Sphaerotilus microaerophilus: one gene and its partner. The protein of the gene in region 1 interacts with the protein of each later gene in a pairwise test. Links are inferred from orthologs where the notes say so. Each region holds a gene or a part of one and is shown on either strand. Other genes may lie near its edges.

Region 1 (12,178 bases):
GTGCTCAAGCGCGCGCTGGCGCTCAACGCCGCGGCGGTGCTGCTGGCGCACAACCATCCCTCGGGCGTGGCCGAGCCCTCGCGGGCCGACGAGTTCCTGACCCAGTCGCTCAAGAACGCGCTGGCGCTGGTCGACGTGCGCGTGCTCGACCACCTGGTGGTGGGGCGGGGGCAGATCGTCTCGTTTGCCGAGCGGGGGCTGCTGTGAAGACCTCGTGGGATGAGCTGGCGGCGATCGGCCGCGAGCTGACGGAGCGCCGCCGCCAAGCCGAGGCCGCTGCCGCGCAGCGCGCCGCCGAGGAAGCGGCCCGGCAGCGCGAGCACGACCTGTTTGCCCGCACCGTCGGGCCGGTGACGCCGTTGCCGGACACCGGGCTGGCCGAGCTGAAGCGCCCGCGCCCGGCGCCGATCCCGCGCCAGCGCCAGCGCGACGAGCAGCAGGTGCTGCGCTCGTCGCTCTCCGACGAGTTCGACCCGGTCACGCTGATGGAGACCGACGATCGGCTGAGCTACCACCGCGTCGGCGTCGGCCCGGAGGTGTTGAAGAACCTGCGGCAGGGGAAGTGGACGGTGCAGGGGCAGATCGACCTGCACGGCCTGCGCCGCGACGCGGCCCGCGAGGCGCTGAGCGGCTTCCTGGCGGAGGCGGCCAAGCAGGGCTGGCGCTGCGTGCGCGTGGTGCACGGCAAGGGCCTGGGCTCGCCCGGGCGCGAGCCGGTGCTCAAGGGCAAAGTGGCGAGCTGGCTGGCGCAGCGCCGCGAGGTGATGGCCTACACCCAGGCGCGCGGGCCGGACGGCGGCGCCGGCGCGCTGATCGTGCTGCTGGAAGGGCGCGTTCCGCGCCAGCGCCACCTGCGGCGCTGGCTGGGTGAGAACGATTGATCGGGCGAACTGGCGTGCCGCCGCTCAGGTGGCGATGTTGCGCATCCAGTCGGCGGTCTTGAAGAAACTTTCGTTCAGGCGGGCGACCAGCACCGGGTCGAGCTCGGCTTCCTGCATCGCCTGGTGCATGCAGGCCAGCCACTGGTCGCGCTCGCGCACGCCGATCGCGAAGGGCAGGTGGCGCATGCGCAGGCGCGGGTGGCCGAAGCGCTCCTCGTAGTGGCCCGGCCCGCCCAGCCAGCCGCAGAGAAACCAGAACAGTTTGTCGCGCGCATCGTCCAGCGTGCTGCCGTGCACGGCGCGCAATTCGCGGTAGGCCGGCTCCAGGTCCATCAGGTCATAGAAGCGGTCGACCAGGGCGCGCACACGGGCTTCACCGCCCACCCAGTCGAAGGAGGTGGCGGGTGGGGTGGGAGAGTTGGCAGGGGCGGCGGAGTCGGTCACGGGCTGGGCAACGGCGGGTTTGGGGCGGTGCCCCGTGGGCTGGTGAGGCGGCTGGCCAGTTGCATGATGGCCAGTGCGGCCTTGGCGCCCGGGTAGGTGAGCATCAGGAGCTGGCGGCGCTGCACCGCGTCGCGCACCGAGGGGTCGGTGGGGATCTCGCCGAGGTAGGCCAGCTGCACGGGCCGGCCGTCGGGCAGGCGCACGAAGCGCTCGATCACGGCCTGCAACTGCTGGGCGACGCCCCGGCCCTCGCCGCTGCGGCTGCACTGGTTGACCGCCAGCAGCGTGCCGGTGCGGCCCTGCTGCACGGCCAGCACCTTGATGGTGGCGTAGGCGTCGGTCAGGGAGGTGGGCTCGGGCGTGGCCACCACCAGCACCTCGTCGGCCAGCGAGACGGCATAGAGCACCACATCGGAGATGCCCGCGCCGGTGTCGATCAGCACGTCGTCGTAGTGCGGGCGCACGGCGGCCAGCAGCTCGACGAGCTGCTCGCGCACCTCGGGCGTGAGGCGCGAGTACTCGACCAGGCCCGAGCCGGCCAGCAGCACCCGGAAGCCACCGGGGGCGTCGAGGGTGGCCTGCTCCAGCGTGGCCCGGCCGGTGAAGACGTCGTGCAGCGTGGTGGAGGGGTGCAGGTTGAGCACCACATCGAGGTTGGCCAGGCCCAGGTCGGCGTCGATCACCAGCACGCGCCGGCCGTGGCGGGCCAGCGCGGCGGCAAGGTTGGCCGCGACCATGGTCTTGCCGACGCCGCCCTTGCCGCTGGTGACCGCCAGGATGCGCGCACCGGCGGCCGACGCGGGGCGCGGCGCGCGGGGGGCGGTAGAGGAGGTCGGGGCGTTCATGGCTGGGAAGGATCGGTGGGGCGGGTGGCGGCATCGGCCGGCGGCGTGGCCATGGCGTTGGCCGCCGAGCCGAACAGCAGGCCGCGCTCTTCAGGGGTGACCTCTGACTGCGGTGCGGCTTCCAATTGCGTGCAATTGCGACCACTGGATTTGGCCCGGTAGAGCTGCTGGTCGGCGCGCCCCAGCCACAGAGACGGGGAGGAGCGCACCCAGGCCGGTGCAAACGCCCCGCCGATGCTGATCGTGATCTGCAGGGACTGGCGCGGCGAGATCGGGATCGCCAAGCACTCGATCGCCATGCGAACCCGCTCGGCGACCGCGCGGCCGAAGGCCGGCGGGCAACTGGGCAGCACCGCGGCGAACTCTTCGCCGCCGATGCGCGCCACCGTGTCCATGGGTCGCACGCTGTCTTGCAACGTGCGCGCGACCGCCTGGATCACCAGGTCGCCAGCGGCGTGGCCGTGGGTGTCGTTGACGCGCTTGAAATGGTCGATGTCGGCCAGCAGCAGCAGGGCGGGCTCGCCCGAGCGGGCGACACGGTCGACCTCGCGGTCCAGCGCCGCCTCGAACTGGCGGCGGTTGGCCAGCCCGGTCAGCGGGTCGCGGCTGGAGAGTTCGCACAGCCCGTCCACCAGGGCCTGCATCCAGGCGGTCGAGCCGGGCTCGACCCCTTCCGGCCAGGCCTGGCCCGAACGCTGCAGCAATTGCAGCGCCGTCTCCAGCCGCAACTCGCCGGCCTGGACGGGGATGCGCTGCACCTCCGGCCCGGCTGATTCGGCGATCTCGGCGCTGACGGGAAAGCGTAAGGAGCCTGGTCTCACGAGCTCGTTGGGGTTGTCGGTTCGTGACGGCCACGCGGGCACCCGGGGAGTGCACGGTGAACCAGCGGGGGGCCAGATCGATCCTGCAGCCCGCTGCTGCGCGTGTATCACGCATGGGCTGGCCGAGACTGCAAACTGAAAAAGCCGCTGAGTCAGTCTAACCCAGGCCCTCACCGCCCAGACACGGAAATGGCTGCTTCCGCCGGCCAACTTCGGGCATCGGGTCCGGTGCGGCACCGGGACACTTGGCAGCGAACCCATCTTCCCATCCGTGATGGCAGCGGCCGCCAGCCTGGCGTTGCTGCCGCTCGGACCTGACAGCGCAACCAACCGCATGGCCACCTCCCGCCTCGTTGACGACCCGGGTGCCGACCTGATCGGCACGGACGCCGCTGCGCGCGAGTTCAGCTTCGATGCGCGCGACTTCGCCCGCGTGCGCCAGCTGATCCACCAGCGCGCCGGCATCAGCCTGCACGAGCACAAGCACGCGATGGTCTACAGCCGGCTGGCGCGCCGCCTGCGCGAGACCGGCCACCGCTCCTTTTCAGCCTACCTGCAGTGGCTGGAGCAAGCCACCGGCGACGATGCGCTGCGCGAGTGGCAGGAGTTCATCAACTGCCTGACCACCAACCTGACCTCCTTCTTCCGCGAAGAGCACCACTTCCCGCTGCTGGCCGAGGCGCTGCGCGCGCTGGCCGGGCGCAGCCCGCGCCTGTGGTGCAACGCGGCCTCCACCGGCGAGGAGCCCTACTCCCTCGCGATGTGCGTGGCCGAGACGCTGGGCCCTGGCGGTGGCACCAAGATCCTCGCCAGCGACATCGACACCAACGTGCTGGCCACCGCCCAGCGCGGCGTCTACCCAGCGGACGCCCGCGGCCTGAGCGCCGAGCGGCTCAAGCGCCACTTCCTGCGCGGCACCGGCAACAACGCCGGCTTCATCCGCGTGCGCCCCGAGCTGGCGCGGTTGATCGAGTTCCGCCACTTCAACCTGATGAGTCCGCAGTGGTCGCTGGGCGAGCCCTTCGACATCGTGTTCTGCCGCAACGTGATGATCTATTTCGACGCGCCCACCCAGCGTCGCGTGCTGGAGCGCATGCACGCAGCCATGCGGCCGGGTGCGCAGCTCTTCGTCGGCCACTCCGAGAACTTCACCGACGCGCGCGACCTGTTCCAGCTGCGCGGCAAGACCGTCTACCAGCGTGTCTGACCCGGACGAAGCCTCCGCGTCACGCCCCTCCATTGCCAGTCGAGGCCCCATGAACGCCGTCATCCCTCCCACCCCGGCGACCGCGCCGCGCTCCAAGCGCCTGGAGTTGCTGCGCGCCGCTCCCCGCAAGCCGGGCGAAGCCTCGTTCTTCTTCTACGACGCCTTCTTCCGCTCGGATGCCGTCAAGGTGCTGCCGGGCGAGTACTTCGTCTACGACGAGGACGTGCTCATCATGACCACGCTGGGCTCCTGCATCGCCGCCTGCATCTGGGACCGCGTGGCCCACGTCGGCGGGATGAACCACTTCATGCTCCCGGATGTGGGTGCGGGCATGGCCGACGGCGGGCGCTACGGCTCCTTCGCAATGGAACTGCTGATCAACGAGCTGCTCAAGCGCGGCGCCAACCGCATGACGCTGGAGGCCAAGGTCTTCGGTGGCGCGGCGGTCATCAGCGGCATGAGCAGCCTCAACGTGGGCGAGCGCAACACCAAGTTCGTGCTCGATTACCTGGCCACCGAGCGCATCCCGGTGGTGTCCAAGGACGTGATGGAAATCTACCCGCGCAAGGTCTGCTTCCTGCCGCACAGCGGCAAGGCAATGGTCAAGCGCCTGGCGCCGACCCACAGCGACGCGGTGGCCGCCATCGAACGCGATGCCGTCCAGAAGGTCCGCAAGAGCAGCAGCGCCGGCGGTTCCGTCGATCTGTTCTGACGCGTCACCACGGTCCCAGAACAACCCGATTTCAGGAGAACAGCGATGGCCAAGACCCGCGTGGTGGTGGTGGACGATTCCGCCCTGGTGCGCAGCCTGTTGAGCGAGATCATCAACCGCCAGGGCGACATGGAGTGCGTCGGCGCCGCGAGCGACCCGCTGGTGGCGCGCGAGATGATCCGCAACCTCGATCCGGATGTGATCACGCTGGACGTGGAGATGCCGCGCATGGACGGCATCGACTTCCTCTCCAAGCTGATGCGCCTGCGGCCCATGCCGGTGGTGATGGTCTCCACGCTGACCGAGCGTGGCGCCGAGGTCACCCTCAAGGCGCTGGAGCTGGGGGCGGTGGACTTTGTCGCCAAGCCGCGCATCGGCATCGCCGACGGCATGAAGCAGCTGGCACAGGAGATCACCGACAAGGTGCGCATCGCCGCCCGGGCCCGCGTGAGCCGCCTGGTCACCGCACCAACGCCCGGCCCTGCAGCCGCCGGGGCCATCGCCAGTGCCGGTACCGCTGCCGGGACCGCCGGTATGGCGCCGCCAGCCGCTGGCGCGGCAGCCGGCCGCCCGGTGCAGCCCGACGCGGCAGGCAGCGCCCCGCTGGGCCGCATCTCCACCGAGAAGCTGATCTTCATCGGCGCCTCCACTGGCGGCACCGAGGCCACCCGCGAGGTGCTCACGGGGCTGCCGGCCGATGCCCCCGGCGTGCTCATCACCCAGCACATGCCGCCGGGCTTCACGCGCAGCTACGCCGCGCGCCTGAACGGCCTGTGCCGCATCGCCGTGAAGGAAGCCGCCGACGGCGAGCGCGTGCTGCCCGGCCACGCCTACATCGCCCCAGGCGGCATGCACCTGTCGGTGGAGCGCTCCGGCGCCAACTACCTTGCCCGCGTGCGCGATGGCGAGCCGGTCAACCGCCACAAGCCCAGCGTGGAGGTGCTGTTCCAGTCCGCGGCCCGCGTGGCCGGGCGCAACGCCATCGGCATCATGCTCACCGGCATGGGGGCCGACGGCGCGCAGGCGATGAAGACCATGCGCGATGCCGGCGCCTACAACGTCGCGCAGGACGAGGCCAGCTGCGTCGTCTTTGGCATGCCGCGCGAGGCGATCGGCGCTGGCGCGGTGCACGAGGTGCTGCCGCTCAAGCAGATCGCCGACCACCTGATGCGCCACCTGCGCGAGAACGCCGGGGCGACGCTGCACCGGGTGTGACGCTCACCCGGGTGCCAGCACCGGGGTCGATGCCCGCGCCGGGTCAGGCCAGGAACCGCTCCTGCAGGTCACTCAGGAAGTCGAAGCCGCGCGCCGTCGGCACGACCCGCCCCTGCGCCTGCGTGATCAGCCCCTGCCGTTCGGCCTCATCGAGCTTCGCCCGCACGGCCGACAGCGGCAGCCCGGTGCGCTCGGGGAAGAGGGCGAGGTCGAAGCCCTCCTTCAGCCGCAGCGCGTTGAGCATGAACTCGAAGGGCAGGGCACGGCGGGTGACTTCCTCGTCGTTCGACACCGCCTGGCCGGCCAGGGCCTTCTCCATGTAGGCCGCCGGCTCGCGCCAACGCACCTGGCGCACGACGCGGTGCGGGAAGCTCAGCTTGCTGTGCGCGCCGGCGCCGATGCCGAGGTAGTCGCCGAACTGCCAGTAGTTCAGGTTGTGGCGGCAGCGGTGGCCCGGTTGCGCGTAGGCCGACACCTCGTAGCGCTGCAGGCCGGCCTCGCCGGTCAGCGCGGTGATCTGGTCGAGCATCTCGGCCGACAGGTCGTCGTCCGGCAGCCCAGTGGGCGGCGCGTTGGCGAAGCGGGTGTTGGGCTCGATCGTCAGGTGGTAGACCGACAGGTGCGTGGGCTGCAGCGCCAGCGCAGTGCGCAGGTCCTCGGCCGCCTTCGCCAGGTCCTGCCCGGGCAGGGCGTACATCAGGTCGAGGTTGAAGGTGTCGAAGGCCTCGCGCGCCTCCTCGGCCGCGGCAATCGCCTGGGCGCGGTCGTGCACCCGGCCGAGTGCGGCCAGCGCGGCGTCGTCGAAGCTCTGCACGCCGATCGACAGCCGGGTGACGCCCGCGGCGCGGAAGGCGCGGAAGCGCTCGCGCTCGAAGGTGCCGGGGTTGGCCTCCAGCGTCACCTCGGCACCGGGCAGCAGCGGCAGGCGGGCGCGCACCTCATCCAGCAGCCGGGCAATCGCCTCGGGCGAGAACAGGCTGGGCGTGCCGCCGCCGATGAAGATGCTGTGTACTTGGCGGCCCCAGACCAGCGGCAGCGCGGCCTCCAGGTCGGCGCGCAGGGCGTCGAGGTAGCGGGTCTCTAACTGCGGATCGAGATGCCGGCCGTCGGATGCGGCCGTCCGCTCATGGGAATTGAAGTCGCAGTACGGGCACTTGCGCAGGCACCAGGGCAGGTGCACGTACAGGCTCAGCGGCGGCACCGCGCCGAGCTGCAGGGTGCCGGGGCGCAGGTAGCGGGAGACCAGATCGTCAGCCAAGCTGCCAGACCTCGCGCATCAGGGCCACCATCTGCGCCGACGCCCGCGCGCGGTGGCTGAGGCGGTTCTTCACCTCGGTCGCCATCTCCGCGGCGGTGCAGCCCTGTGAGGCGATGTACATCAGCGGGTCGTAGCCAAAACCGCCACCGCCTTGCTGCACGGCGAGGATCTCCCCATCCCAGCGGCCGAAGGCGATCAGCGGCTCGGGGTCGTCGGCCGAGCGCACGGCCACCAGCGCGCAGACGAAGCGCGCACGCCGGGTGTCCGCCCCCGCCAGATCGGCCAGCAGCCGGGCGTTGTTGGCGGCGTCCTGGCGGGCGCGGTGGGCCTCGCGGTCATCGGCCGGGTTGCGGTCGATCGGCGCAAAGTGGGCCGACTGCACACCGGGGTGTCCGCCCAGCGCATCGACGCACAGGCCCGAGTCGTCGGCGATCGCCGGCAGGCCCGAGGCCGCGGCGGCGTGGCGGGCCTTGGCCAGCGCGTTCTCGACGAAGGTGTGGTGCGGCTCGTCGGCCTCCGCGATGCCCAGGTCGCGCTGGGCGACCAGCGTGACACCGGTCGCGCCGAGCAGGGCCTGCAGTTCCTTGAGCTTCTTGGCGTTGTTGGAGGCCAGCACGAGGCGGCGGCCAGGACTGTCGCTGCGGCTCATCGCGGCCTCAGCCTTCGACGGCCTGGCCGGGCGTGCCGGCGAGCGCGGCCTTCTGCAGCTCGACCAGGCGGCGGATGCCCGCCTCGGCCAGGCTGACCAACTGCAGCATCTCGGCGTGGCTGAAGGCCGCGCCTTCGGCGGTGCCCTGCAGCTCGACGAAGCCGCCGGCGCCGGTCATGACCACGTTCATGTCGGTGTCGCAGGCGGAGTCCTCGACGTACTCCAGGTCCAGCAGCGGCGTGCCGGCCAGGATGCCCACCGAGACGGCGGCGACCTGATCGCGGATCGGGCTGGCGGGGATCTTGCCGGCGGCGATCAGCCCGTTGACCGCATCGGCCGCGGCGACGAAGGCGCCGGTGATCGAGGCGGTGCGGGTACCGCCGTCGGCCTGCAGCACGTCGCAGTCCAGCGTGATCGTGCGCTCCCCGAGGACCTTGAGGTCGAAGACGCAGCGCAGCGAGCGGCCGATCAGGCGCTGGATCTCCTGGGTGCGCCCGCTCTGCTTGCCCTTGGCGGCTTCGCGGGCGCTGCGGGTGTGGGTGGAGCGCGGCAGCATGCCGTACTCGGCGGTGACCCAGCCTTCGCCGCTGCCCTTCTGGTGCGGCGGCACGCGCTCCTCGACCGAGGCGGTGCAGAGCACCTTGGTGTCACCGAACTCGACCAGCACCGAGCCCTCGGCGTGCTTGGTGTAGCCGCGGGTGATGCGGATGGGGCGCAGTGACGCGGGGGCGCGGCCGTGGGGGCGGGAGGTGGTCATCGGGAGAGCGGTCCTGGAAGAACGAAAGCCGCGCGGAGGCGGCGTCGAAGGGGGTAGGGGCGAGTGTCCCACCACCGGGGCGGAACACGGCCGTGAGGTCAATCGTTCAGCTGCGCTTCTGGGCGCTGCGCTTGATGGCCTCGTTGATCTCGCGGATCGAGCGCTCGATCTCCTCGTCGTCGAGCAGGTCGTCCGGGCTGCCGGGGCCGACACCGGACTGGATGGTCGAGGCAAACACCTCGTCGCCCAGCTCCTCGGTGCTGATGCCGACCGCGCTGTCCTCGTCCTCGGCGGACTCCCACTCGACGGCGATGACGGTGACGTTGTCGCTCTTGTCGCCCGCGATGCGCAGGGCCTGTTCGACCAGCTCGGGTGCCGCTTCGGTGATCGGCAGCGCAGCCATCTGGCGGGTGATGTCCTCGTCCTCGACACTGCCCCACAGGCCGTCGGAGCACAGCAGCACCTTGTCGCCGGGCTGCATCGTCAGCGGGCCGACGATGTCCACCACCGGCTTGCCGGGGCTGCCCAGGCAGGTGAAGAGCACGTTGCGGTTGACCCGCTCGCCCAGCGGAACCACGCCGGCCAGGCTCTCCTGCAGCTCCGAATAGGAATGGTCGCGGGTGCGCGCCATCAGCTTGCGCCCGCGCACGAAGTACAGCCGCGAGTCACCGCAGTGTGCCCACCAGACTTCGCGGCCCTGCATCACGCAGGCGACGATGGTGGTGCGCGGCGTGTCCAGCAGGGCGCGCTCGGTGGCATAGCGGATCAGCGCGTGGTGGCCGGCCAGGATGGCCTCGTTGAGGAAGCGCCGCACGTCCTTGAGTACCGGCTTGGCATCGCGCTGGAACTGGTTGGCCAGCACCTGCAGCGACATCTGCGAGGCCACCTCGCCCTCCGGGTGCCCACCCATGCCATCGGCCAGCGCGAACAGCCCCGAGTCCCGCGTGTAGCAGTAGCCCATGCGGTCCTCGTTCTTCTCGCGTCCGCCCCGGCGGCTGATCTGGTAGACGGAAAAACGCATGCGTGGGATCCGGTTCGCGAGGGCGTGGACGTGGCGGGGCAGGGACGGCGACCGTGCCGGCTCAGGTCTTGGTCCCGGCCTTCATGTTCTCCAGCTGCAGCTTGAGCCGCTCACTGAAGCTGAGCTTGGTGTAGCGCCGCTCGGTTTCACGCGCCAGCTCTTTCTGCAGCGCGAACACACTCTGCGGGCGCGACAGCGGATCGAGCGCCATGCACCACTCGGTGACCTCGATGAGGTTGTCCGAGTAGACATTGCGCAAACGCGACAGCGACAGGTTCAGGCGGTCCTTCTCGATGCGCTGCGGCGCGTCGTTGGGCGGATAGCCCTGCATGCAGGCATAAATGCAGGCGCCGATGGCGTAGATGTCGGTCCACGGACCGAGCGAGCCGTCGCGGCGGTACATCTCGGGGGCGGCAAAACCCGGCGTGTACATCGGCCGGATGAAGTTGCCTTCCTTGCTCAGCACCTCGCGCGCGGCGCCAAAGTCCAGCATCACCGCCTTGTTGTCGTTGGTGATGAAGACGTTGGCCGGCTTGATGTCCAGGTGCAGCATCTTGTGCTGGTGCACGATGCGCAGGCCGCGCAGGATCTCGTCGAACAGGCTGCGGATGGTGCTCTCGCGGAAGACCTTGTCGCGCTTGAGATCGCGGGCGGTGACGATGAAATCCTGCAGGGTGTCCCCCTGCAGGTAGTTCATCACCATGTAGACGGTCTCGTTCTCGCGGAAGAAGTTCAGCACCGAGACCACGCTCGGGTGGCTGATCTGCGCGAGCGAACGGCCTTCCTCGAAGAAGCTCTTCAGGCCGAGCCGGTACAGCGGCTGCTTCTCCGGCTTGACCTTGGGGACGAGTTCACCCGGCGCACGCTCGGCGAGCGAGGAAGGGAGGTATTCCTTGAGCGCCACCAGTCGCCGCTCGCTGTCTTCGGCGAGGTAGACGACGCCGAAGCCTCCTGCTGCCAGCTTGCGAACGATCTGATAGCCACCTACCACGGTGCCAGGGGGCAACGGGGCAGGTTTGGGCTTTGACATAATCGAGTTTTGCTTGGGCGATTTGCGCGATGGCAGTTTACAGCATGACCGGCTACGCCAGTGCCACCGCAGGTGCACGGCCCGCCGAAGGGGACACCGGCAGCACTGCACCCGCGCGCAGCGGTGGGGGCGTGACGGTCGAGATGCGCACGGTCAACAGCCGCTTTCTGGATCTGGTGCTGCGGCTGCCGGACGAGTTCCGCGGCCTGGAGCCAGCCTTGCGCGAACTGCTCGCCTCGGGCCTGCGCCGTGGCAAGGTGGAGTTGCGCCTGAGCTTGGAGCGCGGCGCCGATGCCGACGCCGCCGCGCCGCAGCCGGCCCAACTCAACGCCCTGGCGCGCCTGGAGGGCCAGGTGCAGACCTGGCTGCCGCGCGCCACCGGCCTGACGGTCTTCGAGGTGCTGCAGTGGTGCCGCAGCACCGCGCCGGCGCCGGCGCTGGACGAGGCGGTGCTCGACGCTGCCCGGCGCTGCCTGGCCCAGCTCCGCGAGGCGCGTGCGCGCGAGGGTGCCCGGCTGGTCGACATCCTGATGGAGCGGGTCGAGCGCCTGCGCGTGCTGGCCACACAGGCCCAGCCGCTACTGCCCCAGGTGGTGGCGCGCCAGCAGCAGCGCTTCCTGGAGCGCTGGCAGGAGGCCATTGCCTCGGCCGGCGCCAACCAGTCGCTGCCGGCGCAGGCGCTGGCCGAGCGGGCGATGTCCGAGGCGGCGGCCTTCGCACTGCGCATCGACGTGGCCGAGGAGCTTTCGCGCCTGGGCGCCCACCTCGATGAGATCAGCCGCCTGCTCAAGGCCGGTGGCGAACTGGGCAAGCGGCTGGATTTCCTGATCCAGGAGCTGCACCGCGAGGCCAATACCCTGGGCAGCAAGTCGGCCGCCCTGGAGCTGACCCAGATCTCGGTGGAGATGAAGGTGCTCATCGAGCAGCTGCGCGAGCAGGTGCAGAACGTCGAGTGACCATGGAATACGCTGGCAATCTTTTCGTCGTCGCCGCGCCCTCGGGCGCCGGCAAGTCCAGCCTGGTGAAGGCGCTGCTGGAGCTCGATGCCCGCCTGGCGGTGTCGGTCTCGCACACCACGCGCGCGCCGCGCGGGCAGGAGCAGCACGGGCGGGAATATTGGTTCGTCGACAACCCGACCTTCGACGCCATGGTCGCGCGTGGCGACTTCTACGAGTGGGCCCAGGTGCATGGCAACCGCTACGGCACCTCGCGCCAGGCCATCGAGGCGCGCCTGCAGGCTGGCGAGGATGTGGTGCTGGAAATCGACTTCCAGGGTGCCTTGCAGATCAAGCAGCTGTTCGCGCAGGCAGTGCTGATCTTCATCCTGCCGCCGTCCTG
Region 2 (16,676 bases), 630 kb from region 1 along the record:
CCGCGATGCTGGCCGCCATCCGCATGCACCGCCCGGCCCTCACCTACCTCGCCTACCCGAACAACCCGACCGCCAACCTCTTCGACGACGCGGTAATCGACCAGCTGGTCGATGCGGTGGGCGAGCAGGGCGGGCTGGTCGTGTTCGACGAGGCCTACCAGCCTTTTGCGTCACGCAGCCGGTTGGCTCAGGCGGGGCAGGCGGGTCAGCGCGACCACGTGCTGGTGATGCGCACGCTCAGCAAGTTCGGCCTGGCCGGCATCCGCCTGGGCTACCTCGTCGGGCCGGCGGCGCTGATTGCCGAACTGGACAAGGTGCGTCCGCCCTACAACGTCAGTGTGCTGAACGCCGAGGCGGCGCTCTTCGCGCTGGAGCACGCCGACGAGTACGCCCGCCAGGCCGCGCTGCTGCGCGCCGAGCGCGAGCGCCTGCTCGTCACGCTGGCGGCGTTGCCCGGCGTGCAGCGCGCGTGGCGCAGCGAGGCCAACATGATCCTGATCCGCGTCGCCGATGCCGCGAGCACCTTCGCCGGCATGAAACAGCGCGGCGTGCTGATCAAGAACGTCTCGGCGCTGCACCCGCTGCTGGCCAACTGCCTGCGCCTGACGGTCGGCACGCCCGAGGAAAATGCCTGCATGATCGAGGCCCTGGCGGCAGCCGCGGCCTGAACCATAGCCATGACCGACACCACGCCTTCCCGCTGCGCCGAGGTCCGGCGCGACACCAACGAAACCAAGATCCGCGTGCGCGTGGACCTGGACGGTACGGGCCGCGCCCAACTCGCCAGCGGCATCGGCTTCCTCGACCACATGCTCGACCAGGTGGCCCGCCACGGCCTGATCGACCTGGAGGTCGAGTGCCAGGGTGACCTGCACATCGACGGCCACCACACCGTGGAAGACATCGGCATCACCCTGGGCCAGGCGATGGCCCGCGCCGTGGGCGACAAGAAGGGCATCACCCGCTACGGCCACAGCTACGTGCCGCTGGACGAGGCCCTCTCGCGCGTGGTGGTGGACTTCTCCGGCCGGCCCGGCCTGGCGATGGACGTGAAGTTCACCGCCGGCATGATCGGTGCGCTCGACACCCAGCTGGTGTTCGAGTTCTTCCAGGGCTTCGTCAACCATGCGCTGGTCAGCCTGCACGTCGACAACCTCAAGGGCGTCAACGCGCACCACCAGTGCGAGACGATCTTCAAGGCCTTCGGCCGTGCGCTGCGCATGGCGCTCACGCCCGATCCGCGCAGCGCCGGCGTGATTCCTTCGACCAAAGGGAGTCTCTGACATGGCTCGCACAGTCGCGGTTGTTGACTACGGCATGGGCAACCTGCGCTCGGTGTCGCAGGCGGTGTTGCACGTCGCCCAGGGCAGCGGCCTGGAGGTGGTGATCACCCACCGCCCCGAGGAAGTGCGCGCCGCTGAGCGCGTGGTGCTGCCCGGCCAGGGCGCGATGCGCGACTGCATGGCCGAGCTGGCCGCCTCCGGCATGAAGGAGGCGGTGCTCGAAGCGGCCGCCAGCAAGCCGCTGATGGGCGTGTGCGTGGGCATGCAGATGCTGCTGGACCACAGCGAGGAGCAGGACACGCCCGGCCTCGGCCTGATCGCCGGGCAGGTGCGGCGCTTCCGCCTGGAAGGCCAGGTCCAGCCCGATGGCAGCCGCTACAAGGTGCCGCAGATGGGCTGGAACCGCGTGCGCCAGCAGGCCCACGTGCGGCACGGTGGCGGCGTCCACCCGATCTGGGCCGGCGTGCCCGACGGTGCCTGGTTTTACTTCGTGCACAGCTACTACGCTGCACCCGAATCGGCGGCCCACGCTGCCGGTGAAACCGACTATGGCGCCGCCTTTACCAGCGCCGTGGCGCGGGATAACATTTTTGCCACCCAGTTCCACCCCGAGAAGAGCGCGGACCACGGCTTGGCGCTGTACCGCAATTTCCTGAGCTGGAACCCCTGAGTTCCCACTCTCCCTTCCTTCAACCCTGCCTCGACACCAGCCATGTTGCTGATCCCCGCCATCGACCTGAAAGACGGCAAGTGCGTGCGCCTCAAGCAAGGCGACATGAATGACTCCACCACCTTTGGCGAGGACCCGGCAGCGATGGCACGCCGCTGGCTCGACGCCGGGGCACGGCGCCTGCATCTGGTGGATCTTAACGGGGCCTTTGCCGGCAAGCCCGTCAACGAGGGCGCCATCAAGGCCATCATCGCCGAGGTGGGCAGCGAGATCCCAGTGCAGCTGGGCGGCGGTATCCGTGACCTGGACACCATCGAGCGCTACCTCGACGATGGCCTGAGCTACGTCATCATCGGCACCGCAGCGGTCAAGAACCCCGGCTTCCTGCGCGATGCCTGCACGGCGTTTGGCGGCCACATCATCGTCGGCCTCGATGCCAAGGACGGCAAGGTCGCCACGGATGGCTGGAGCAAGCTCACCGGCCACGAGGTGGTGGACCTGGCCAAGAAGTTCGAGGACTACGGCGTCGAGGGCGTGATCTACACCGACATCGGCCGCGACGGCATGCTCTCGGGCATCAACATCGACGCCACTGTGCGTCTCGCTCAGGCGCTCACCATCCCCGTGATCGCCTCTGGCGGCCTGAGCAACCTGGCCGACATCGAGGCGCTGTGTGCGGTGGAGAGCGAAGGCGTGCAGGGCGTGATCTGCGGCCGCGCCATCTACACCGGCGACCTCGACTTCGCCGCCGGCCAGCGCCGTGCGGACGAACTCAACGGCGCCTGAACCCAGGGCTGCCCATGCTCGCCAAACGCATCATCCCCTGCCTCGACGTCACCGGCGGCCGGGTCGTCAAGGGCGTCAATTTCGTCGAACTGCGTGACGCGGGCGATCCGGTCGAGATCGCGGCGCGCTACAACGAGCAGGGTGCCGACGAGCTGACCTTCCTGGACATCACCGCCACCAGCGACGGCCGTGACCTGATCCTGCACATCATCGAGGACGTGGCCTCGCAGGTCTTCATCCCGCTGACGGTGGGCGGCGGCGTGCGCACGGTGGAAGACGTGCGGCGCCTGCTCAACGCCGGGGCCGACAAGGTCAGCTTCAACTCCGCTGCGGTGGCCAACCCGCAGGTGATCCGCGACGCGTCGGACAAATACGGCGCCCAGTGCATCGTCGTGGCCATCGACGCCAAGCGCCGCGTCGGCGAGGATCTGGCGACCAAGGGACCGGGCTGGGACGTCTACACCCACGGCGGGCGCAAGAACATGCACCTGGACGCGGTGGCCTGGGCCACGCAGATGGCCCAGATGGGCGCCGGCGAAATCCTGCTCACCAGCATGGACCGTGACGGCACCCGCATCGGCTTCGACCTCGCACTCACCCGTGCCGTGGCCGATGCCGTGCCGGTACCGGTGATTGCGTCAGGCGGCGTCGGCACCCTCGATCACCTGGCCGACGGCGTTCAGCAGGGTGGCGCGGATGCGGTGCTGGCTGCCAGCATCTTCCACTACGGCGAGCACACCGTGCTCGAAGCCAAGCAGGTGATGGCCGCGCGCGGGATCCCGGTACGGCTGTGACCGCAGGCTAGCTCACCAAGCCATTGCGGATCGCGTAGACGGTGAGCTCGGAGTTGTTCGCCAGCCCGAGCTTCTCCAGCACGCGGGCGCGGTAGACGCTCACGGTCTTGGGGCTGAGGCTGAGTTCCTCGGCGATGTCGGCCAGGCGCTTGCCCGAGGCGATCATCGTCAGGGTCTGCAACTCGCGGTCGGAGAGCTTGTCGTGCGCGGCCTCGGCGGTGGGCGCGGTGAGGTTCTCGACCAGCATCTGCGCCATCTCGGCGGTGATGTACTTGCGGCCCTGAGCCACCATGCGCACCGCGGCGACGATCTGCGCCGGGTCGCCCCCCTTGTTGACGTAGCCGAAGGCGCCAGCACGCAGCGCGCGCAGGGCGTACTGGTCCTCGGGGTACATGGAGACGACCAGCACGCGGATGGGCGAGCCCTCCTCCTTGAGGGTGTGCAGCACGTCCAGGCCGCTGCGCCCGGGCAGGTTGATGTCGAGCACCAGCACGTCGCAGCCCTGCCGGCGCAGCAGGGCGCGCAGCTCGCCGTACTCTCCGGCCTCGCCCACCACTTCGAGATCGGGCTGTTCGGCCAGGGTGTCGCGGATGCCGCGCCGGATCAGGGCGTGGTCGTCGCAGAGGATCACGCGTGTGGTCATAGTTCCCCCCAGGTCGATGGATCGTGCTCGCTGGTCAGCGCAGCGGTCGGTTCGGCGTCGAGCGTGCCGGCGCGGGTCGCAGGGCCGGCCAGCGGTACCGACAGGATCAGCGTCGTGCCCGTGGGCGTGCTCGACAGGTCGATCCAGCCGCCCACCGTGTCGGCCCGCTCGTGCAGTCCGCGGATGCCGAAGGAGCGCTCCTTGCCCAGGTCGCCGCGGCCCAGCCCGCGGCCGTTGTCGCTGATCTCCATCGAGAGCACGCCTGCGGCCACGGTGAGGTCCACCTCCACCCGGCTGGCGTTGGCGTGCTTGGAGATGTTGGTGAGGGCCTCCTGCGCGGTGCGGTAGGCCACCAGCGGCACGCCCGGCGGCAGGCGCAGGTGCTCGTGGCTGGAGCGGAAGACGCAGGCGATGCCGCTGCGGCGCTCGAAGCGCGAGGTCATCCACTGCAGGGCCGCCACCAATCCCTGCTCCAGGATCGCCGGGCGCAGGTTGTGCATGATGCGCTGGCTGGCCTCGATGGCATGGCGGATGGTTTCCAGCGCCTGTAGCGCTCGCTCGCGGGCGGCGGGCGTTTCGGCGTGGCGGGCCAGCCAGGCGAGGTCGAACTTCACCGCGGTGAGCGAGCCGCCGACGTCGTCGTGGATCTCGCGGGCGATGGCGGCGCGCTCCATCTCGATGCTGGTCTGCAGGTGCTGGGCCAGCTCGGACAGGCGCTTGCGCGAGACCGCCAGCTCCTGGTCGGCGCGCTGGCGCGCGCGCTGGCTTTCGCAGGCATCCACCGCGTGCAGCAGCGCCGGGACCAGCCGGGCGAGGTTGCTCTTGAGCAGGTAGTCGGAGGCGCCATTGCGCATCGCCTCCACGGCGGTGTCCTCGCCGATTTCGCCCGACACGAGGATGAAGGGCAGCAGGGCATCGCGCTCGCGCAGCAGCTCCAGCGCGATCAGGCCGGAGAAGCCTGGCAGGTTGTAGTCGGAGATCACCGCGTCCCAGCCGCGGCCCAGTTGTGCCAGGAATTCCCCCTCCTTGTCGACCCGCAGCATGGTGGGCTCCACACCGCCTCGCCGCAGGTGGGCGAGCACCAGCTGGTGGTCGAGCTCGGAGTCTTCGAGGTGGAGGATGCGCAGGCGGCGCAGCGGCTGGGTTCGGGGCATGGGGCGCGGGAGGTGTCGGGCATCGGGCACCGGAGTGCGGCTCCGAAGAGGCCGAGCGATTGTCAGCCAGGTTCCGGGCGCCGACGCGCTGCCGCCGATCCATGGACCGGAATTGAACGGCGAATCACCGGATCTTTCGCTCACCACGACCCGGCCACATTGCGAAAAATTCTATCAATCGCCAAACGCCTCCAATCACCGGGGCGAGAGGCTCTTTCAGACACGGGAACGGACGATGCGCAGGCATCGGCGCTCCCCTTGGAGCCAGCATGCAGATGAACGATGAGCCGCAGGAAGGACCGACGGGGCCGCTGCCGCTGCTCGTGGCGGCGGATCTGCAGGACCACCTGCTCACCGCCACCAATGACCTCGACCGCTTGCAGCGCCTGCTGGCCGATGCCAGCGAGGCCCTGATGGGGCATTTCTACACGGCCAACGGCCACCTGGGCCGTCTGCTGCACCAGGGTGCGGTCTTGCCGCATCTGGACACCGGCGCATTGCACGAGGCGATGCAGAGCATGGCCGGCGCGGTGACGGCGCTGCAGTTCCAGGACATGGCCTCGCAGCTGATTGCGCACACCCACCGTCGCCTGCGCGCCTGCGCCGACCAGATCGCCTGCGAGGCGATGGGTCAGGACCCCGAAGGCGAGGCGGTGATCGAGCAGGCCCCGCTGCGTCCCAACCCGGTGACGCAGGACGAGATGGACGCCGGCTCGATCGAGCTTTTCTAGTTCCGCCTCAAGCAACCGACCCACGCCGCCGATATTCCCCCGGCAAATCAGAATCCCCCCGGAGAGCGCAATGCATTCAATTCTTGCTGTCGACGACTCGGCCTCCATGCGTCAGATGGTTTCCTTCACTCTCAAGAGCGCCGGCTACAACGTCGTTGAGGCGGTGGATGGCCAGGACGCCTGGGAGAAGGCCGGTGGCCGCACCTTCGACCTGGTGCTGACCGACCAGAACATGCCTCGCATGGACGGCATCAGCCTGACCAAGAAGCTGCGCGAGACCTCGCAGTTCAAGGCCACCCCGATCCTGATCCTGACCACGGAGTCCAGCGACCAGATGAAGCAGGCGGGGCGCTCTGCCGGAGCCACCGGCTGGCTGGTCAAGCCCTTCGACCCGACCAAGCTGCTCGAAGTCATCAAGAAAGTGATCCGCTGAGCCGGCTGCTCGCGCTGCCCCGCTGCAGTGCGCCCGCAGGGCTGCACGCCAGGGGCCGTGTCGCGAGCGTTTCAGCCGCCTGCTGGTTGCATGCCACCTGCTCACCCGCCGCTCACCAGGATTCCAAGGGGTCTTTGCCATGGCCGACATGATGTCCGACAGTTCCGCCTCCTCCGGGGCGGGTATCGATCTGAGCCAGTTCTACCAGGTCTTCTTCGAAGAAGCCGGCGAGAACCTGCAGCGCATGGAGCAGCTGCTGCTGGAGCTGAACGTCGCGGCGGCGGATGACGAGGAGCTCAACGCCATCTTCCGCTGTGCCCACTCGATCAAGGGCGGCGCCGCCACCTTCGGCTTTGCCGACGTGGCCGAGCTGACCCACGAGATGGAGACCCTGCTGGACAAGCTGCGCCGCCACGAGCTGCAGCCGCACGTGCGCATGGTCGACGTGCTGCTGGGTGCGGGCGATGCGCTGCGCGCCCAGCTGGAGCGCCACCAGGGCTCGGGCCGCGAGCTGGTTGATACCACCGAGCTGCTGATCCACATCCGTTCGCTGGCCAGCGGCGAGGTGCCAGCTGCAGCGGATGTGTCCACCGTCGCTGCGGCGCCGTCGGCGGCCTCGCAGACTGCGGTGGTGCCTGCACAAGCGGTGCCCGGCCGGCGTGAGCTCGAACTGCGGGTCGGTCCGCTCAAGGACGTCTCGCTGGCCGACAACCTGCAGGAGCTGTTCAAGGAGATCCCGGACCTGGGCAGCATCGAGCCGCTCGACATGGGGCGCCCCATCGACGGCATGCGCCGCTTCAAGGTGGTCACCACCAGCAGCGATGCCGAGCTGATCGACCTGTTCACCTTCCACGTCGCCCGCGAGCAGGTGCAGCTGCAGCCGCTCGGCCCGGGCTACGGGTTCTATCCCGGCAATCCGGGGGTGCCGCCCGAGGAGGTTGGCCAGGCTGCGGGCGTGCCCACCCCGGCCGTGCCGGCCAAGGCCGCGGCCGATCCGGGCTATGGCTTCTTCGACGACGCGCCGGGCGCACCGGCCACGGCCATGACGTCCGACGGGGTTGCAGCGGCGCTGCCGCCGGCACCGGCGGCGGCCCCCGTGCCAGCCGTGGCGCCGGCAGCGCCCGTCGCCGCGCCAGCGCCACGTGCCGAGGCGGCCCGCTCCGCCCCAGCCGTGCGCAATGACAAGGCCAGCACCGGCGGCCTCGACTCCACCACCATCCGCGTGGCGGTGGAAAAGGTCGACCAGCTGATCAACCTGGTGGGCGAGCTGGTGATCACCCAGGCCATGCTGGCGCAAAACAGCCGCGACCTCGACCCGGTGGTCTACCAGCAGCTGGTGGCCGGGCTGAACGACCTCGACCGCAACACCCGCGACCTGCAGGAAGCGGTGATGTCGATCCGCATGATCCCGATGTCGACGGTGTTCAACCGCTTTCCCCGCATGCTGCGCGACCTGGCCAGCAAGCTGGGCAAGAAGGTGGAGCTGGTCACTCAGGGCGAGGCCACCGAGCTGGACAAGGGCCTGATCGAGAAGATCACCGACCCGCTGACGCACCTGGTGCGCAATTCCTGCGACCACGGCGTCGAGATGCCCGACGAACGCCTCGCCAAGGGCAAGCCGGACGTGGGCACGATCACGCTGTCGGCCTCGCACCAGGGCGGCTCGATCGTCATCGAGGTGCGCGACGACGGCAAGGGTCTGTCGCGCGAGAAGCTCCTGAACAAGGCGCGCGAACGCGGCCTGGACGCCCCCGATTCGATGAGTGACCAGGACGTCTGGGGGCTCATCTTCGCGCCCGGCTTCTCCACCGCGGAGGTGGTGACCGACGTGTCCGGCCGGGGCGTGGGCATGGACGTGGTGAAGAAGAACATCACCTCGCTGGGCGGCTCGGTGGAGATCGACTCCGCCGAAGGCTACGGCATGAGTGTCAAGGTGCGGCTGCCGCTGACGCTGGCGATCATGGACGGCATGAGCGTGGGCGTGGGCGACGAGGTCTACATCCTGCCGCTGGCCTCGGTGGTCGAGAGCTTCCAGGTCACCGACAAGACCATCAAGACCATCGGCGGCACGGGCCGCGTGGTGCAGGTGCGCGAGGAGTACATGCCGGTGATCGAGCTGGAGCGGGTGTTCGACGTGCCGCGCTTCGACTTCGAGCGGGTCTCCTCGATCATGGTCGTGGTGGAGGCCGAGGGCGGGCGCGTGGCTCTGCTGGTCGATGAGCTGCTCGGCCAGCAGCAGGTGGTGGTCAAGAACCTCGAAGCCAACTACCGCAAGGTGACGGATGTGTCCGGCGCCACCATCATGGGCGATGGCCGCGTCGCGCTGATCCTGGACACCGGCTCGCTGGTGCGCCGCTCGCGTCACTGACGCTGACTTCGCAGGCGGCGCCCTGTCGCCGTCCTGCGCCGGGGAGACGCCATGAGCCCGATGAACCTGCTGCGGTCGTTCACGATCCGCTTGCGCATGCTGGGCGCCATCGCGATGGTGCTCTGTCTTCTCGCCCTGGTCGGCGGAACGGCTCTGTGGGGACTGAATGAGGTCACGGCCGGCGCGTCCCGTCACATGGAGTCGACCCACGGCAGCACGGTGATCTTGGCGGGCCTGCGTACCGCCTTGGGAAATGTGCGCCGGTATGAGAAGGATTTGCTGATCAACTACGACAGTGCCGAGCAGCAACGAGCCTATCGCCCGAAGTGGCAGGCTGCGGTCGCGCAGGTCCTGGACAGTGCGCATCGATTGGAAGGTGCCGAGGCGGCCGGCAGGGGTGATCCGGCGCGCAAGATCAGCAGCTTGATGACCCAGTATGCCGACAAGGCGAAGCCGGTTTTTCAGGCGGTCGAGATCGGTGGCTTCAACGACGCGCCGGCGGCAAACCAGGCGATGGCTTCTGCCAAGGATCTGGTCCGTGACGTGGACGCGCAGGTCGAGATCCTGGCGTCGGCTCTCGATGCGGAGACGCTTGCGGCGGTCCGCGTGCAGGAGCGGACGGTGCAAATGGCCTGGTGGTCGCTCGCCGCGGCACTCGCGGTGGCGTTCATCCTGGTGGCCCCACTCACGCTGATGAACTCGCGCAGCATCGTCGAGCCGGTCAGGCGGGCCGAGGCCACCGCGCTGGCGATTGCGCGGGGCGATCTGACCCGCCAGATCGTCGTCACCGGCCGCGACGAGTGCTCTCACCTGCTGGCGGCGCTGGCAGAGATGCAGGGGGCGCTGGCGGGCATGGTCGGCAACATCCGCCAGACCACCGAGGCCATCGGCACCGCCAGCAGCGAGATCGCCAGTGGCAACCAGGACCTGTCCAGCCGTACCGAGCAGACGGCCGGCTCGCTGCAGCAAACCGCCAGCTCCATGGAGCAGCTCACCACCACCGTGCGGCAGACGGCGGATTCCGCCCGCGCGGCCAACCAGCTCGCCAGCGCCGCGGCCGAGGCCGCCCAGCGGGGCGGGCAGGTGATGGCCCAGGTGGTTGACAACATGGAGCAGATCAGCGGCTCCAGCCGCAAGATCGGCGAGATCATCGGCGTGATCGACAGCATCGCCTTCCAGACCAACATCCTGGCGCTCAACGCGGCGGTGGAAGCCGCGCGTGCTGGCGAGCAGGGCCGTGGCTTTGCGGTGGTGGCTGGCGAGGTGCGCAGCCTGGCGCAGCGCAGCGCCGATGCGGCGCGCGAGATCAAGGGCCTGATCGCTGCCAGCGTCGAGACCGTGGACAGTGGCGGGCGGCTGGTCCACGCTGCCGGGACCACCATCGGTGCCTTGGTTGCCGATGTGCAGCGGGTCAATCACATCATCGGCGAGATCACCTCGGCGGCGAGCGAGCAGAGCGTCGAGCTGGGCCACGTCAACGGCGCGGTCACCCAGCTCGACCAGATGACGCAGCAGAACGCGGCGCTGGTCGAGCAGAGTGCCGCCGCGGCAGAGAGCCTGCGCGAGCAGTCCCGGCGCCTGACCGAGGTCGTGGCGGCCTTCCACGTGGCCGGTGGTCACGCGGAGCCAGCCCGTGCGCAGCCGGCCCCTGCACAGGCAGCGCGTGCGGCGGCGGCCCCCGCGCCGAAGCCTCCCCGCGCCCAGCCTGCCGTGCCAACCCAGGCCGCCGCAACCCAGGTCGCGACGGCAGGCGACGACTGGACCACCTTCTGAATCCTGCCGCCTACTGAATCCCCGGTGCCTGCCGATAACCCTCCTGCGGGGCTCGGCCAGCGCACCGGCTGCCAGCGGCCGAACCTGCCCGTTCTGCCTTCCCCGCGTCCACCGCGTTCCCAGCGTTCACTGCCTTCCCTGTTCGACAGGAGTCCCCCATGAGCATCGTCCAGGACCGGCCGCGCAGCGCGCTCGCCGAACAATCCCTCGCGTCCTACGGTCGTCAGTCGGCCAACGCCGCCCGCGGTGCCGCTGCCAGTGCGGGTGAGTTCCTCACCTTCCGCCTGGGCGGCGAGGAGTACGGGGTCGACATCCTCAAGGTGCAGGAGATCCGCTCCTACGAGGCACCCACGCGCATTGCCAACTCACCGGCCTTCCTGAAGGGGGTGGTGGACCTGCGCGGCGTGATCGTGCCGATCATCGACCTGCGCCTGAAGCTGGGCTGCGACAGCGCCGAGCTGAACGCCATGACCGTGGTCATCGTGCTGAACATGCGTGGGCGGGTCATCGGCGCGGTGGTTGATGCCGTGTCGGACGTGATCCAGCTCGACGCGGCGCTGGTGCAGCCTGCCCCGGCGATGAATGCCCTGGTCGACACCCGCTACATCCGCGGCATCGCCAACGTCGCCGAGCGCATGCTGATCCTGGTGGACATCGAGTCGGTGCTGACCGGCGACGAGCTCGGCGCGCTCGACGCCAGCTTCTGATCCGCCCCTGCCCGCGGCGCTAGTCCGCCGCGCGGCGCAGCGTTTCGACCACCGGGCGCTGCAGCAGCTCGCGCAGGCTCCACCAGCCGGCCCCCAGCGCCAGCAGCGCACCGGCGGCCGTGCCGGCCAGCGGCACCCACAGCGGCGCGTTCCAGTCGAAGTTGAACACCTGGCGCGCCAGTGCCCAGCCCACGCCCATCGCGGCAGCGCTGGCCAGCAGGCCGGCCAGGGCCCCCACCGACAGCAGCTCCGCGCGCTGCACCTGCGCCAGCAGTCGGCTGCCCGCGCCCATCGCCCGCAGCAGCGCGAATTCGCGCGCGCGCGCCTCACGGCTGGCGCTCACCGCCGCGAACAGCACCAGCAGACCGGCCGCCAGCGTGAAGGCAAACAGAAACTCCACCGCCTGCACCACCTGGTCCAGTACCCGCTGCACCTGGGCGATCTGCGCGGACACGTCCACGCTGGTGATGTTCGGGTACTGCCGCGCCAGCGTGGCGTCGAAGCCGCGTTGGCCCGCACCGTCGGGCGCGCGGAAGGCCGCGATGTAGGTCACCGGCAGGTCCGTCATCCGGGCGCGCGGGAACAGCACGAAGAAGTTGACCCGCATCGAGGCCCAGTCCACCTTGCGCAGGCTGCTGATACGGCCCTCCACCGGGCTGCCGGCGATGTCGAAGCGCAGCCGGTCGCCCAGCTTCAGCCCCAGGGTCTGCGCCAGGCCCTCCTCGACGCTGAGGGCGTCCGCCTCGTCGGCCTGCCAGCGCCCCGCCACCACCTGGTTGTGCGCCGGCAGCGCGGCATCGTGGCTGAGGTTGAACTCGCGGTCGACCAGCCGTTTGGCGCGGTCGGCGGCGTAGTCCTCCAGCTTCACCTCGCGGCCGTTCACCGCCACCAGCCGGCCGCGGATCATCGGGTACCAGTCGTAGCGAGCCACGCCCGCGTCGCGCAGCGTGGCGCGGAAGGCCTCGCCCTGCTCGGGCAGCACGTTGATGACGAAGCGGTCCGGTGCGTCCGGCGGCGTCGCCGCCCGCCAGCTGCGGACCAGATCGGTGCGCAGCATCACCAGCAGGACGAGCGCCATCATGCCCACCGCCAGGGCGCTGACCTGCAGCACGACCAGCCCCGGGCGTGCCGCCAGCTGGCGCTTGGCCAGCGTCAGCCAGCGTGGCGCGCCCACCTCGGGCACCAGGCGGCGCAGCAGGTGCACGGCCAGCCAGCCACTGCCGGCAAAGAACAGCCAGGCGGCGGCAAAGCCGCCCACGGCGATGCCGCCCAGCTTCAGGTCGGCAGCGGCCAGCATCAGCAGTCCGGCAAAGCCGGCGATGCCGGTGGCCAGCACCAGCAGCGAGGCGGCGCGGGGCTCGCCCAGGTCGCGCCGGATCACCCGCAGCGCCGGCACGCTGGCGAGCTGCAGCACCGGCGGCAGACCGAAGGCGGCCAGCAGGATCAGCCCGACGCCACCACCCAGCGCCGCCGGCCACGCAGTCGGCGCCGGCAGCTGGGCGTCGATCAACCCGGCCAGCAGCCAGACGAAGCCCTGGTGCACCACCAGGCCCAGCAGCACCCCCAGGGCGCTGGCGAGCAGCCCGACCCAGAGCAGCTCCAGCGCATAGGTGGCAGCGATGCGCCGCTGCGGCTGGCCGAGCACGCGCAGCATGGCGCAGGCGTCCAGGTGGCGCAGCGCAAAGCCGCGCGCGGCAATGCCCACGGCCACGGCGGCCAGCAGCGCAGCCAGCACGGCCACCAGCTGCAGGAACTGGCCGGCGCGGTCCAGCGTCTGGCGCATTTCCGGGCGGGCACTGTCGAGCGATTCGACGCGCGCGCCGCGTACCCGCTCGCGCTGCAGCGCCTCCTCGGCCCAGCTGACGTAGCCCTTCACCGCGGTGCTGGCGCCACGCCCGTCGTACGCTGCCACCGCCAGACGCCAGGTCACGCGGCTGGCCGGCTGGATCAGCCGGGTGGCGTCCAGGTCGGCGGTGTGCATCAGCACCCGCGGGGCAAAGTTCATGAAGCCGGCGCCCCGGTCGGGCTCCACCCGCAGCACGGCGGCCACGCGCAGCCCCGCCTCGCCCAGCATCAGCGTGTCGCCCAGGCGCAGTTGCAGCGCATCGAGCACCGCGGCATCGACCCAGACGCTGCCGGGTGCCGGGCCCTGGGCAACCTCGCGGTGGGCCGAGGCGGCCCCACTTGGTGTGGCACCTTGCGCAGTGGCCGGCGCATCGCTGATGCGCAGCGCGCCGCGCAGCGGATAGCCGGCGCTGGCCGCCTTGACCGCCACCAGCAGGGTGCGCTCGCCACGTTCCTCGGGCGCGCGCGCCATGCTCGGGAAGCTCGCCGTGACCGCCTGCTTCAGCCCCATCTGCGCAGCGGTGCGCGCAAAGTCAGGCGGCAGAGGCTGGTCGCTCGCCACCACCGCGTCGCCGCCGAGCAGCGAGCGTGCGTCGCGGGCCAGGCCACCCTGCAGGCGGTCGGAGAAAAAACCCACCGAGCTGAGCGCGGCGACCGCCAGGATCACCGCCAGTCCGATCAGGCGCAGCTCGCCGGCGCGGAAGTCGCGCAGCAGCTGGCGCCAGGCCAGGCGGAGGACGGAAGGGGGGCGATCGGCGCGGGTGGCGGGGCGCGGCAGGGCCGGGCTCAGGGGCGTGGCAGACATGGCCGCCAAGGTACACCATGCGCGGTGACAGCGCCGAATGGAGCGTGCAAAGCCGCCGAATGTCGCCTCAGGGTCGGCGTGTTGCAATGTCAATCATCATGAACGTCCTGCCCACCCTCTACCTCTCCCACGGCTCGCCGATGATCGCGATCGAGCGTTCGCCGGCCAGTGACTTCCTCGACGGGCTCGGTGCGCGCATCGAGCGCGAGTTTGGCCGTCCGCGCGCTGCGCTGGTCGTCTCGCCGCACACCGCGACGCGCCGCCCGGTGGTGCTGGCCGAGCGCAAGCACGGGGCGATCCACGACTTCGGCGGCTTCCCGGCCGAGCTCTACGAACAGCAGTACGACGCCCAGGGCGACCCGCAGCTGGCGGTCGATGTGGCGCGGCGGCTGACCGAGGCGGGCATCGCCACCGAAGCGGTGGCCGCTGGCGGCCTGGACCATGGCATCTGGACGCTGCTCAAGCGCATGTGGCCCGCCGCCGAGGTGCCGGTGGTGCCGCTGTCGCTGGTGCCGAACTGGACGCCGCGCCAGCAGTGGGCCATCGGCGCGGCCCTGGCCCCGCTGGCCGCCGAGGGCGTGCTGATCATCGGCAGCGGCGCGATGACGCACAACCTGCGGCGCTTCTTTGGCCACCGCGGGGCCGTGGAGCGGTCGGTCGAGCCCGATGTGGCGGCCTTCCGCGACTGGGTGGTCGAGCGCGGCGCGGCGCGCGACTGGGAGGCGCTGTGGGACTACCGCCGCCAGGCGCCCCACGCGGCCGAGCAGCACCCCACCGACGAGCACTGGCTGCCCTTCTACGTGGCGGCCGGAGCGGGCGGTGCCGACCACGCCGCGCTGCGCATCCATGACAGCGTCGACGCCGGCCTGCTGGCGATGGACGGCTTTGCCTTCGGCCCGGCCGCGACGCAGCTCGCTGCCTGATCGACCGGCCTGATCGACCCGCCTGATCGACCCGCCTGATCGACCCGCCGCGTCGGCACCCTGCTCAGGCCGGGTTGTCGATGTCGATGTGCTGGTGCGCCAGCCCGAAGTGCTGCGCCAGATGGGCGCCGAGCGCCTCGGCGCCGTAGCGCTCGGTGGCGTGGTGGCCGCAGGCCAGGTAGGCCACGCCGGTCTCGCGGGCGTAGTGCGCCTGCGGTTCGGAGATCTCGCCGGTCAGGTAGACGTCCGCCCCCGCCGCGATGGCCGACTCGAACCAGCCCTGCGCGCCGCCGGTGCACCAGGCCACCCGCTGCAGCGGCCGGCCGTCGCCGGGCAGCAGTACGGGGGTGCGCCCCAGCCGCTCGCCGACGTGGCGGGCCAGCTGGGCAGCGTCGCCGATGCCCGCCGGCGGGCTACCCAGCCAGCCCAGCTGCTGCTCGCCAAAGCGGCCCTGCGCCGTGAAGCCCAGCCGCTGGCCGAGCTGTGCGTTGTTGCCCAGCTCGGCATGCGCGTCCAGCGGCAGGTGGTAGGCGTAGAGGTTGATGTCATGCTGCAGCAGCCGGGCCAGGCGCTGCTTCATCCAGCCAGTGACGCGCCCGTCCTGGCCGCGCCAGAACAGGCCGTGGTGGACCAGGAGAGCGTCTGCCCCGGCCGCGATGGCCGCGTCGATCAGGGCCACGCTGGCGGTCACCCCGGTGACGAGGCGGCGGATCGTCTCCCGCCCCTCCACCTGCAGGCCGTTCGGCCCATAATCGCTGAAGCGAGGCACCTCCAGCAGTTGGTCCAGGTGGGCAGTGAGTGCGTCGCGACGGGTTTCCACGGCGGTAGATCCTTCATTTCCTGACATGCGCAGGCTCTGGCTCGTATTCTCGCAAGCCGTCACCGTGGCGGTGGCGGTGGTCTTCGTGCTGGCCACGTTGCAGCCGCAGTGGCTGGCCGGGCGCAGCAGCGCGGCGGGCGTGCAGGTGATGGTGCACAGCGCGCCAGCGGGCGCACGGGGCGCCTCGGCCGACGCGCCGGTGACGGGGCATGCCCTGGCGGCGCGCCAGGCGGCACCGTCGGTGGTCAGCGTGCTGACGCAGGGCGCGCAGACCCGGTCGCCGCACGCCGCGGAGCCCTGGTTCAAGCGCTACTTCGGCGAGCCCGAGTCGGGCATGGGCTCGGCGGTGATCGTCAGTGCGGATGGCTACCTGCTGACCAACAACCACGTGGTCGAAGATACCCAGCGCATCGAGGTGGTGCTGGCGGATGGACGCCGCACACCGGCCAAGGTGGTGGGCACCGACCCGGAGAGCGACCTCGCGGTGCTGAAGATCGAGGCACAGGGCCTGCCGGCCATCACCTTCGGCGATGCCGAGGCGCTGCAGGTGGGCGACGTTGTGCTGGCCATCGGCAACCCCTTCAACGTCGGGCAGACGGTGACGGCAGGCATCGTCAGTGCGCTGGGCCGCAACGGGCTGGGGCTGAACACCTTCGAGAATTTCATCCAGACCGATGCCGCCATCAACCCGGGCAACTCGGGTGGCGCGCTGGTGGACACCGGCGGACACCTGATGGGCATCAACACCGCGATCTACTCGCGCTCGGGCGGCAGCATGGGCATCGGCTTCGCGATCCCCGTGACCACCGCGCGCCAGGTCATGGACGGCCTGATCCGCGATGGCGTGGTCACGCGTGGCTGGATCGGCGTGCAGCCCAGCGACCTCAGCGCCGAGCGCGCGGCGGCGCTCAAGCTCGGCACCGAGCAGGGCGTGTTGATCA

What was found.
Region 2: the proteins of NGK70_RS22700 (region 1) and NGK70_RS19845 interact in binary tests that used the Escherichia coli proteins (3 or more experiments, as listed by UniProt). The link is inferred for Sphaerotilus microaerophilus from one-to-one orthologs.

The regions. Positions count from the first base shown.
Region 1 is NZ_AP025730.1:5,277,245-5,289,422, reverse strand. Bases 4,182-7,040 are described here. They hold NGK70_RS22700 (protein-glutamate methylesterase/protein-glutamine glutaminase), read left to right. Parts: upstream 4,182-4,955; coding sequence 4,956-6,125; downstream 6,126-7,040. Other genes in these bases: hemW (radical SAM family heme chaperone HemW), read right to left, coding at 6,169-7,040; cheD (chemoreceptor glutamine deamidase CheD), read left to right, coding at 4,248-4,910; NGK70_RS22710 (CheR family methyltransferase), read left to right, coding at 4,182-4,198. Also shown: RadC family protein, read left to right, coding at 1-207; NGK70_RS22730 (Smr/MutS family protein), read left to right, coding at 204-881; NGK70_RS22725 (group II truncated hemoglobin), read right to left, coding at 906-1,325; NGK70_RS22720 (MinD/ParA family protein), read right to left, coding at 1,322-2,170; NGK70_RS22715 (GGDEF domain-containing protein), read right to left, coding at 2,167-2,991; more of NGK70_RS22710, read left to right, coding at 3,326-4,181; more of hemW, read right to left, coding at 7,041-7,383; rdgB (RdgB/HAM1 family non-canonical purine NTP pyrophosphatase), read right to left, coding at 7,376-8,032; rph (ribonuclease PH), read right to left, coding at 8,040-8,789; NGK70_RS22680 (PP2C family protein-serine/threonine phosphatase), read right to left, coding at 8,896-9,810; NGK70_RS22675 (serine/threonine protein kinase), read right to left, coding at 9,872-10,840; NGK70_RS22670 (YicC/YloC family endoribonuclease), read left to right, coding at 10,870-11,796; gmk (guanylate kinase), read left to right, coding at 11,799-12,178. UniProt on the Escherichia coli protein: Involved in chemotaxis. Part of a chemotaxis signal transduction system that modulates chemotaxis in response to various stimuli.
Region 2 is NZ_AP025730.1:4,643,113-4,659,788, reverse strand. What follows is about bases 6,256-9,247. They hold NGK70_RS19845 (chemotaxis protein CheW), read left to right. Parts: upstream 6,256-6,633; coding sequence 6,634-8,862; downstream 8,863-9,247. Other genes in these bases: NGK70_RS19840 (methyl-accepting chemotaxis protein), read left to right, coding at 8,914-9,247; NGK70_RS19850 (response regulator), read left to right, coding at 6,256-6,494. Outside these bases: hisC (histidinol-phosphate transaminase), read left to right, coding at 1-668; imidazoleglycerol-phosphate dehydratase HisB, read left to right, coding at 678-1,283; imidazole glycerol phosphate synthase subunit HisH, read left to right, coding at 1,285-1,953; hisA (1-(5-phosphoribosyl)-5-[(5-phosphoribosylamino)methylideneamino]imidazole-4-carboxamide isomerase), read left to right, coding at 1,996-2,739; imidazole glycerol phosphate synthase subunit HisF, read left to right, coding at 2,754-3,533; NGK70_RS19865 (response regulator), read right to left, coding at 3,541-4,176; NGK70_RS19860 (hybrid sensor histidine kinase/response regulator), read right to left, coding at 4,173-5,330; NGK70_RS19855 (hypothetical protein), read left to right, coding at 5,600-6,061; more of NGK70_RS19850, read left to right, coding at 6,132-6,255; more of NGK70_RS19840, read left to right, coding at 9,248-10,635; NGK70_RS19835 (chemotaxis protein CheW), read left to right, coding at 10,794-11,342; NGK70_RS19830 (ABC transporter permease), read right to left, coding at 11,362-13,992; NGK70_RS19825 (dioxygenase family protein), read left to right, coding at 14,091-14,915; NGK70_RS19820 (Nif3-like dinuclear metal center hexameric protein), read right to left, coding at 14,980-15,735; NGK70_RS19815 (S1C family serine protease), read left to right, coding at 15,761-16,676. UniProt on the Escherichia coli protein: Involved in the transmission of sensory signals from the chemoreceptors to the flagellar motors. CheA is autophosphorylated; it can transfer its phosphate group to either CheB or CheY.